DNA from 3 places in the Synechococcus sp. H60.1 genome. Region 2 is predicted to be linked to each of the others. Evidence: riboswitches for the same ligand, from Rfam matches in the RefSeq annotation. Region 2 holds a riboswitch; each other region holds the start of a gene.
The links. A riboswitch is a leader RNA that binds a small molecule or an ion and turns the genes downstream of it on or off. The one in region 2 is predicted to bind cobalamin.

Region 1 (3,272 bases), on a different contig from region 2:
GGTTACCCCACCGCGAGCGCAGGCCCAGGATCCCGTCTGTAGGTCTTCTTTGTGCTCCCGGCCCGGCTCGCGAAAGTGAACCTGGGGGTCGATCACCCCCGGCATGAGGGTATGGCCCTCCGCGTCGATAACCCTAGCCACCCTTTTTGCCGAGAGACTCTGGCCGATTTGGGCAATGCGCCCCTCCCGCACCAGCACATCTCCCGGCCAGGGATCCCCTTCCGGCACCAATAGCTCCGCATTGCGGATCAGCAGACTGTCAGACAAAGCGCCCCCGAGACAACGCTAATTTCCCAGCCAGAATATTCAGAATACTTTATCAAAATACCTTGGAAGACTGGCCGCCAATCCGGCACCTCACTTCCGACTCCGCGCTGTCGCGACAGCGCAAAAGGGCTTTGACTTGACATCCCCTCCACGGCTGCGGCTGGCTTCCAGGCAAAGGTCTAGACGGCTCTTTCTGGTAATCTAAGTTGGGGGGTCTAAGATCGGTAGGTGTTGCCCAGTTTCCCTTGCTCCATTCTCTCTTTGCCTGGGGCTGTAGCTCAGATGGATAGAGCAAGCGCCTCCTAAGCGCTAGGTCGGCGGTTCAAATCCGCCCAGTCCCGTCTAAGTGAGTAGCTACTAGCTCCTCCAAGCTGGTGGTAGGATGTAGTCTACTGCCGGTTCTGACGGGGATCAGCCGTCAGAGGCAACGGGGAAAGTGCAGTGAGAATCTGCCGCTGTCCCGCAGCTGTGAGCCGGTTTTGGATCGGGGATCCCTAGTTGTTGTTGCAAAAGCCCTTGACGACGCAAGCCAGCCCCTCCAAAACTGAGCAAGTCAGAATGCCCGCCGGCGGTTTTTCCCCAGTTCACCATATCTGCGAGGTACAGATATGCTTCCCATTTTGACGTTGGCCCGTTCCCGTCCCGAAGTTTTTTCATCAGCCTGCTTACGGATTTTCGACGCTCTTGGAGCGTAGGCACTAAGTCAAAAGCGCGGACAAGAGAGCTAAGCAGTTGGCTCAGGGGCGGCTAACTCTTGGAGGACGTTTTCTTGCTTTGGTTGCGCAAAAGAGTCCTCTAAGCACCCTCCTGTGCCGAGTGGGCCAGCCGATAGGTTGAGGAACGCCTTGACAGCTCCAGCAGGTTTCCTGGCCTAGAGAAAACCTTCTGCCGGGATCCCACCGATAGGCATGTCGGCGGCCATTTCTTGCTGCCTAGGTTGGATGACAACCGGCTGTACAAAGCCAACTGGCGGCAACCTCCATTTACCGAATTCAGTTCAGGAGACAGTACCTTATGGCCATCGAAACCCAAACCCTCGGCTATGCCCGCATGGGCAAGCGCCGCGAGCTGAAGAAAGCGCTGGAAGCCTTTTGGAGCGGCACCCTGGAGGCGGAGGCCTTGTCAGCAACGCTCCAGGAGCTGGAGGCACAGGTCTGGGGGGTACAGCTTCAGGCTGGCATCGACCACATTGCAGTAGGAGATCAAACCCTCTACGACCATGTTTTGGACTGGGCCACCTGGCTGGGGCTGATTCCCTCCCGGTTTCAGAGCTTATCAGGCCTGGAGCGCTACTTTGCCATGGCGCGGGGACGGGAGGGCCTGCCCGCCTTGGAAATGACCAAGTGGTTCGACACCAACTACCACTACCTGGTGCCGGAAATTGAGGCCGACGCGATCCCTCAGGCCCATTTCGATGACTTCCTGGCCACAGTGCGGCGGGCGCAAGGGATCCTAGGAAACCGCACCAGCCCTGTCCTCCTCAGTCCGGTTACCCTTCTTGCTCTAAGCCAGCGCTCTGGCGAGTTGCGGGGAGATCTGGAGAAGCTGCTTCCTCTCTACGAGGAGCTGCTGCAGGAGCTGCAGCGACTGGGAATCCGGGAAGTGCAAGTCCATGAGCCCATCTTGGTGACGAGCGAAGGCGACAGTCTCCGGGAAGCGGTGGAGCAGACCTACCGCCGGCTGGCTCGGTTGGGGATCCCTGTCCACTTGGTTACCTACTTTGACGACTTGGGGGAGACTTACCCCTGGGTGGTGGAGCTGCCGCTAGCCGGCCTCAGCCTCGACTTCACCCGCGGCCACAACCTGGAACTGGTCAGAGCCCACGGCTTCCCCGCCGATAAGATCCTAGGGGCGGGGGTAGTGGACGGGCGCAACGTCTGGCAGATCCAGCCCAAGGCCGTTCTGGCCACTCTGCAAGAGCTGCAAGCCCTAGCCCCCAACCTGCGGGTGCAGCCTTCTTGCTCGCTCCAGTTTGTGCCCCACGACGCTGCTCTGGAAACCCACCTGCCAGAGCCTTTGCGCAATGTTCTCAGCTTTGCCGAGCAGAAGCTGGCCGAAGTGGTTCTGCTCGCTCGCACCCTCAACGGCGAAGACACCGCTGCCCAGCAGAACAAGCTGGAACAGCAGTGGCAGGCCTTCCAGGACTTCAATCCCCCCAACCTTGCGGTGCACCAGGCCTTGGCCAACCTGACGGCGCAGGACTTTCAGCGCTCCCTTCCCTACGAGCAGCGTATAGGCCGGCAGGTCAAGCTGCCACCGCTGCCCACTACCACCATCGGTTCTTTTCCCCAAACCCCCGAAGTCCGGCAGTGGCGGGTCAAGTACAAAAAGGGCGAGATCTCCCAGGCCGAATACGAGGCCGCTATCGACGCCGAAATTGCTAGGTGCATCCGCATTCAAGAAGAAATTGGCCTGGATGTGCTGGTGCATGGCGAGTTCGAGCGCACCGACATGGTGGAATACTTTGCCCAGCAACTGCAGGGCTTTGCCTTTACCGAGCACGGCTGGGTGCAGAGCTATGGCAGCCGCTGCGTGCGTCCCCCCATTCTCTATGGCGATGTGTCTCGCCCTTGCTCCATGACGGTGCGGGAGTTTAAGGTGGCCCAATCTCTAACCCAAAAGCCGGTTAAGGGGATGCTCACCGGGCCGGTAACCATGCTCAACTGGTCCTTCCCCCGCGTTGACCTTTCCCGCCGCGAGCAAGCCTTGCAAATTGCCTTGGCCCTGCGGGCAGAGGTGGCCGACTTAGAAGCTGCCGGAGCCGTAATGGTACAGGTGGACGAGCCAGCGCTGCGGGAGGGTCTACCCTTGAAAAAAGAGCGCTGGCCGGAGTACTTAAGCTGGGCGGTGGAGGCCTTCCGACTGGCTACCGCTGGGGCCAAGCCCGAAACCCAGATCCACACTCACATGTGCTACTCGGAGTTCGGGGACATCATCGAGCACATCGAGCGGCTGGACGCCGACGTTCTCTCGATCGAAAACAGCCGCAGCAGCAACAAAACCTT
Region 2 (3,272 bases):
TCAAGACCATCACCCATGCCATTGGACGAGCGCCAGCGGGCAGCATCATCCAGCTGCTGCCGGGGATCTACAGCGCAGAAAGCGGCGAAGTCTTCCCCATCCGCCTCAAGGCTGGCCTTATCTTGCGCGGGGACGAGTCCACCCTAGGGGAGGGCTACCTGATCGATGGCGGCGGCACCTACATGAGCCCGACCTTGGCCCGGCAAAATGTTGCTCTGCTGGCCGAGACCGGCTCAGAGGTGCGCGGGGTTACCCTGCGCAACCAGGGGCGGCGCGGCTATGCCCTCTGGATAGAATCGGCTTCCCCCCGCATTCTCAACAACAGCTTTGTGGGCAGCATCCACGACGGCATTTTCATTGCTGGCGCCTCCAACCCCTGGATAGAGGGCAACCGCTTCTACAAAAATGGGGCCAACGGCATCTCTGTCTTGGGTACCTCCCAGCCCACCATTGTCAACAACCTCTTCCAAGAGACCGGCTTTGGCCTCACCATCGACCAGCGCTCGGCGCCGATGGTGCGCAACAACCGCATCCTGCAAAACCGCACCGGCATTGTGGTTGGCGGCAGCGCCCGGCCCATCTTGCGCAACAATCTCATTGCCCGCAACCTGGAGACTGGCCTGACAGCTATCACCAACGCCCAGCCCGATCTGGGCACGGCCTCGGATCCTGGCAACAACATTTTTGAGGGCAACGGCCAGTACGACATCCACAACGCCACCCGCGGCCTGCGCCTCAACGCCAACGGCAACCAACTGGCGGGCAAAACCAAAGGGGAGCTGGATCTAGCGGGCCAAACCACGGTTGCTGCCCTGCCCAGCAGCGCCCCACCACCCATTGCTGCAGGCGGCCTGACGCTGCCCAGCGCTCCCCCGGCTCCCAGCCGGGATCCCCAGCCGGCGGCGGCCAAGCCAGCCGAAACTTCCCCAAACCTACCGGTGGTGGCGGTGCCGCAATCGACGGCCCCCCTTCCCCCTCCTGCAGCGGGCTCGGGAGGGCGTATTTTGCCCAGCAGCCCCAGCCAGCCGTCAAGCACGCAACCCCAGGAGTTTGTTGCCGTCCCCTTCACCCCCGATGGCTCTACCACGCCTGCCCAGCCGGTTGAGCCGGCTCCTGCCGCCCCTGTCCGCCAGGCCTCTGCAGCTCCCCTTACCGACATCACCACCCTGCTGCCGCCGCCGGCCCGCCGCCAAGCCAGAGAAAACCCTCCTACCTCCTCCTCTGCACCCTCAAGCTCGGCCCCAGCTTCTCCTGCTCAGGCTGCCGACAAGGACTCCGTCCCGCTGACGCAAGCGGCAACCCAGTTTCGCGTCTTGGTAACCCCCAAGGGCAGCGACGACTTGCAGCGGCTGCGGCAGCTCGTCCCCGAAGCGGTGGAGACCGTGTTCAACGGCAGGAGAGTGCTGCAGGCCGGCCTCTACGACAACCGCAGCCAAGCCCAGTCGGTCTTGGATCGCCTGTTGGACGCCGGCTTTGACGCGGTGGCGGAGATGATCTTCCGTTGACCTCACTGCCCAGGGATCCCCCCCGGCAGGATAGGAACTCCCCAGCAGGGGATGTATGATGCCTAGCACGGCTTTTTCCAAAAGGACTGCGGAGAAAGCCGTGCCGTCAGGTTGCTCTGGGGATCAGCCAGGGCAAGCAATGGGGAAAGTCCGGTGCAAATCCGGCGCTGTGCCGCAACTGTGATGGGCTAAGGCCCTCAGTCAGGATGCCCGCCTGCGGCTTTGGCTCACAGCTTAGCTCTTCCGCGTCGCACGGAAGCAGGAGCAACCGGATGAAAGTAATTGTTGTATGTCTCAGCCTTGGGCTGGGGAGCTGGAGTTTGGGGATCCCAGCCTGGGCGCAAGCGGTCTTGGACACCAGTCTTAGTGCCGAGATTTTCAATCAACCCGTCACCACACCGTTTCGCCGCCCTGGCTTGCTGCGGGACTCTTCGCGCCCAGTCTATGTCATCACCCGCCAGCAGATGCGCGAGCAAGGGGCAAGGACGGTGCAAGAAGCCCTGCGCTATCTGCCTGGGATCCTCAGCGATGGCACAGCGGGAACTCAGTTGGGAGCTCTTAGCTCTCAATTCATGCGAGGGGCGCGAACGGCGCAGGTGTTGGTGCTCTTGGACGGCCGCCCCCTCAACGATCTGGGCTTCTTTGGCGGGTTTGACCTCTCTCAACTCACCACAGATATTGTCGAGCGAATTGAAGTCTCTCCCGGTGGCGGCTCTACTCTGTATGGCTCGGATGCTGTTGGCGGCGTGATCAACATCGTTACGGTGGAGCCACAGCCAGAAACGGAGACGGTGCTGGAAGCGGCGGTCGGCAGCTACGGCCTCAATGAGCAAGGGATCCAAAGTCGGGGCCAAGCCCAGGATCTGGGCTGGGTGCTCAGCTATCGCCGTCTGAAAAGTAACAACGACTTTCCCTTTGCAATTGAGCGGCTGGGCAAGTCAGGCAAGCGGGAAAACTCGGCGGTGGAGTACCACAACTTGCAGGCCAAGCTTACCTGGCAACTGGCCAAAGACCAAGTCCTAACAGCCAACGCCCTCTACCTCAATAAAGCCTTTCGTGTGCCCGGCAGTGTGGAATTTCCCTCTCCCGATGCAGAGCAAAACACCAACGATCTGCTGCTGGATCTCAGTTGGCTGTGGACTCAGGCAACAGGATCCCTGCAGGCAAGAGTCTTTTTTGACGATCTCAACTACCGTTTCAGTGCTCCGCAAAGCCAGGGATCCCGCGACGTCATCCTGCGCAATGGCTGGGGATCCCAGCTGCAGTATGCTTGGCAAGCCGGCGAAAACCTAGAGGGAGCTTTGGGGGTAGATTATCGCTCCATCTCAGCTCGCAATACAACTTTTTCCTTTGCCAACGGTTCTGCCAATATCAACTACGACGATACGGTTAACCAGGGCGCCCTGTTTGCCCGCCTGGATTACAGCCCGGATCCCAACTTCCACCTTGATCTGGGCATGCGCCAGGACTTCAGCAGTTTGGCCAATAGCTCGGCCACCTCGCCGGCTGTGGGGATCCGCTGGACAGTGGCGGAAGGCACCACCTTGAGAGCCAACTACGCCAGCAGCTTTCGCACCCCCTTGATCTCGGAATTATTCTTTCGGCTGCGAGGCTTTTTTGAAGTGGATGGCAACCCCAATCTCCGCCCAGAGCGAGGGGAGAGCTTTGACGTTGGCTTGGATCAGAGCCTGGGAGATTTTGGCCTGCTGCGGCTAACGTTTGCCCACAACCGCATCCGCGATGGCATCACCTTTGTCAGCCTGGGGC
Region 3 (3,272 bases), on a different contig from region 2:
AACTTTTGTCCTCTGGTGGGGGCTGGCGGGCAATCCAACGCTGGCCTTAGTGAACACCATTGGGGTGCTGATCATCGCCTGCCCTTGTGCGCTGGGGTTGGCCACCCCCACCTCGATCATGGTGGCGACGGGGCGGGGGGCGGAATTGGGGATCCTGGTAAAAAGCGCCGATAGCCTGGAATTGGCCCACCGCTTGCGCACGGTGGTCTTGGACAAAACCGGCACCCTCACCGAGGGCCGTCCCAGCGTCACCGATATCTGGACGCCAGGCTCTTCTCCCCTAGCCCTGTTGCGCCTGGCAGCAGCAGTGGAACAATACTCGGAACATCCGCTGGCCCAGGCGGTGGTGCAAAAAGCCAAAGCCGAAGGCATCTCAATCCCGTCGGCCCAGCACTTTCAGGCAAAAGTGGGCGAGGGGGCAGAAGCCTGGGTGGAGGGGCAGCAGGTGCGCATCGGTCGGCTGAGCTGGCTGCAGGCGATGGGGATCCCGTGGGATCCCTCTTGGTCGGAGCGGGTTCAGACCTGGGAAAGCCAGGGCAAAACGGTGATCGGCGTGGCGCAATCCCATCGTCTGGTGGGGCTGTTGGCCATTGCCGACCCGATCAAACCCACCTCCCCCGCCGCGGTGCGCCAGCTGCAGGAGATGGGCCTGGAGGTGATTCTGCTGACCGGGGATAACCCCACCACCGCCCAGGCCATTGCTCGGCAGGCAGGCATTCGCCGGGTGATCGCCCAAGTCCGTCCCGAGCAAAAGGCAGCCTACATTCGCCAGCTCAGACGGCCCCGACACCCGGTAGCGATGGTGGGAGATGGCATCAACGATGCGCCGGCACTGGCAGAAGCCGATGTGGGGATCGCCATCGGGACGGGCACCGATGTGGCCATAGCCGCCAGCGACATTACCCTAATAGCCAGCGATTTGCGGGGCGTGGTCACCGCCATTCAACTCAGCCGCGCCACCCTTGCCAACATCCGCCAAAATCTCTTCTTCGCCTTTATCTACAACACCCTCGGGATCCCGATTGCCGCCGGGGCGCTCTACCCCTTCACCGGCTGGTTGCTCAACCCCATGCTGGCGGGGGCGGCCATGGCCTTGAGCTCTGTTTCTGTAGTGGCTAATGCCCTGCGGCTGCGGCATTTTCGGCCCTCACCCCTAGCCCCTCTCCCTGAGGCACCCTCACCCCCAGCCCCTCTCCCTGAGGGAGAGGGGAGCTAGGGATCAAGGCAGGGGGCCGGGGTTATCCCCCCAGGGGGGCTTGGTGAAGGACAAGCGGCAAGCTAACCTAAGAGGCTCGGGCAGATTGGGGAAAGCGCGGTGCAAATCCGCCACTGTGACGCAACTGTGATGGGATCCCTCCCTCAGCCAGAACACCCACCTGCCCTTGTCCTGTACCCCTTGCGATTCACAAGGAACGGAGTTTTTTGTGTTGAATACCCTCCCTGTTTCCCCTCCCCTTGCGGTTGGGCAGTTTCCTTCTCCTCCATTGCCCCTCTTGCTCATCGGCCATGGATCCCGCGACCCGGAGGGGCAGCAAGCCTTTCTGGAGTTGGCCCAAGCGTACCAATCCCTCACCCCCCAGCGGCCGGTGATCCCTTGTTTTTTGGAGCTGGCGCAGCCGAGCATCGCCCAGGGGGTGGAACAATGCTTGGCTCAAGGGTGGCAGGAGATCGTGGCTCTGCCGCTGTTGTTGTTTGGAGCGCGCCACAACAAGTTCGACGTGACCGTGGAGTTGGATCGCCTGCAGGCCCTCCACCCGCAGTTGCGCATCCACTACGGGGGGCCGCTGGGGATCCGCATCGAGATCTTGCAACTGCTGCGAGACCGCTTGGCCGCTTTGCTGGCTGCCCAACCGCGGCAGATCCCAGGGGCGGAAACGGTGTTGCTGTTTGTCGGTCGCGGCTCCAGCGATCCCGAAGCCAACGCCGAAGCCTGTAAGCTGGCCCGGCTGCTCTGGGAAGGGTCGGGGTTGGCCGCCGTAGAGACCTGCTTTATCGGCATCACCCACCCCCGCCTGCCGGTGGGTTTGGAGCGGGCCTTGTCCTGGCAGCCGCGCCGGGTGATCGTGCTGCCCTATTTTCTCTTCACAGGGGTGCTGGTGAAAAAAATCGAGGCGGCGGTGCAAGAGCGGCGACGCCAATACCCCCAGATCGAGTGGCTGATGCTGCCGGAGTTGGGTCTTGTGGATACGGTGCTGCACAGCCTGCAGCAACTGGAGCAAGAAGCCCTCCAGGGCCAAACCCCAATGAACTGCCACCTCTGCAAGTTTCGCCTGGCGGTGAGCGCAGAGCTGGGAGTGGGGCATACCCATCACCACGACCATCAGGATCACCCTCACGCGCAGGGATCCCATCACCACCACCATCATCATGACCATCATTCCCATGGGCAGGGATCCCATCACCATCACCACAACCACGGCCATGCCCCCGCAGCGGCTGCGGATCCCTGGGCTCAGTTAGAGAATTACCACCAACGGGCTTGGCAAGTGCCTTAAGAGAGACAGAGGTTGCCGGCGGGATAAACTGAGATGCAGACAGGTGATTTTTGAACCTGACCTTTGCCCTGGTTCTCCCGCTCTGGTGGTTCTGATAAACAAAAACGATGATGTCCTCCCGCTCCTCTTGGATCTCAGGCGTCGCCGCTGCAGGGAGCGGGCTCCTGGTTTGCGCGGTGGTGGCGGGGCTGTTGGATCAGATTTTGCCCACGCTGCCCAAGGTTTCCCTGTCCTTGGCCGGGATCCCTGGCTTGTTGGTCGGGCTCGGATCCGCCTACGGAGTTTGGTGGGTAACCCAGATGGCCTTGCAATCCCCTTCCTGGGCCGATTTCCGAAAATCCCTGTTGGAGGCCGTGTCTCCCTTCGATCCCGCCGACCACGGTGGCAGGCCCGCGGGGGATCCGCGCCTTTGGCAATTAGCGCAGGAGATCCGCCAAACCCAGCTCCGCCACCAAAAGATTCTCGACCGAATTAAGCAGCAGCTGAAAGCCGAAATCCAGATCTGCGAGCGTGTCCAGGCACAACTGCGCAGCGAGCAGCAGCAGTGTCGGGTTCTCCAGGAGCAGGTGCAACAGTTGCAACAGCACCTGCAAAACCTCCAAACCTCATCCCCTTCCCCCCAACTCAAGCCCGAGCGAGAGCAAGCGCTGCGCCACAAGCTGCGCCAGCTTCAATCCCAAGTCACCACCCTGAGGATAGAACTGGAACGCCAAGGGATCCAACTGCAGCAGTCGGAAGCCGAGCGGGCCCAACTCCAGCAGCAGCAGCAAAAACTTA

Region 1: it holds a riboswitch for cobalamin, as region 2 does, so the genes downstream of both, metE (5-methyltetrahydropteroyltriglutamate--homocysteine S-methyltransferase) here and NW852_RS01285 (TonB-dependent receptor plug domain-containing protein) in region 2, are expected to answer to the same signal.
Region 3: it holds a riboswitch for cobalamin, as region 2 does, so the genes downstream of both, NW852_RS12745 (sirohydrochlorin chelatase) here and NW852_RS01285 (TonB-dependent receptor plug domain-containing protein) in region 2, are expected to answer to the same signal.

The regions. Positions count from the first base shown of each region.
Region 1 is NZ_JANSJA010000052.1:20,859-24,130, reverse strand. It holds gene NW852_RS02815 (dihydroorotase) at 1-267, opposite strand, end outside; tRNA gene NW852_RS02810 (tRNA-Arg) at 535-608, shown strand; cobalamin riboswitch at 647-852, shown strand; gene metE (5-methyltetrahydropteroyltriglutamate--homocysteine S-methyltransferase) at 1,282-3,272, shown strand, end outside.
Region 2 is NZ_JANSJA010000025.1:15,361-18,632, forward strand. It holds gene NW852_RS01280 (DUF1565 domain-containing protein) at 1-1,505, shown strand, start outside; cobalamin riboswitch at 1,597-1,738, shown strand; gene NW852_RS01285 (TonB-dependent receptor plug domain-containing protein) at 1,778-3,272, shown strand, end outside.
Region 3 is NZ_JANSJA010000279.1:12,947-16,218, reverse strand. It holds gene NW852_RS12750 (heavy metal translocating P-type ATPase) at 1-1,216, shown strand, start outside; cobalamin riboswitch at 1,259-1,395, shown strand; gene NW852_RS12745 (sirohydrochlorin chelatase) at 1,425-2,495, shown strand; gene NW852_RS12740 (hypothetical protein) at 2,603-3,272, shown strand, end outside.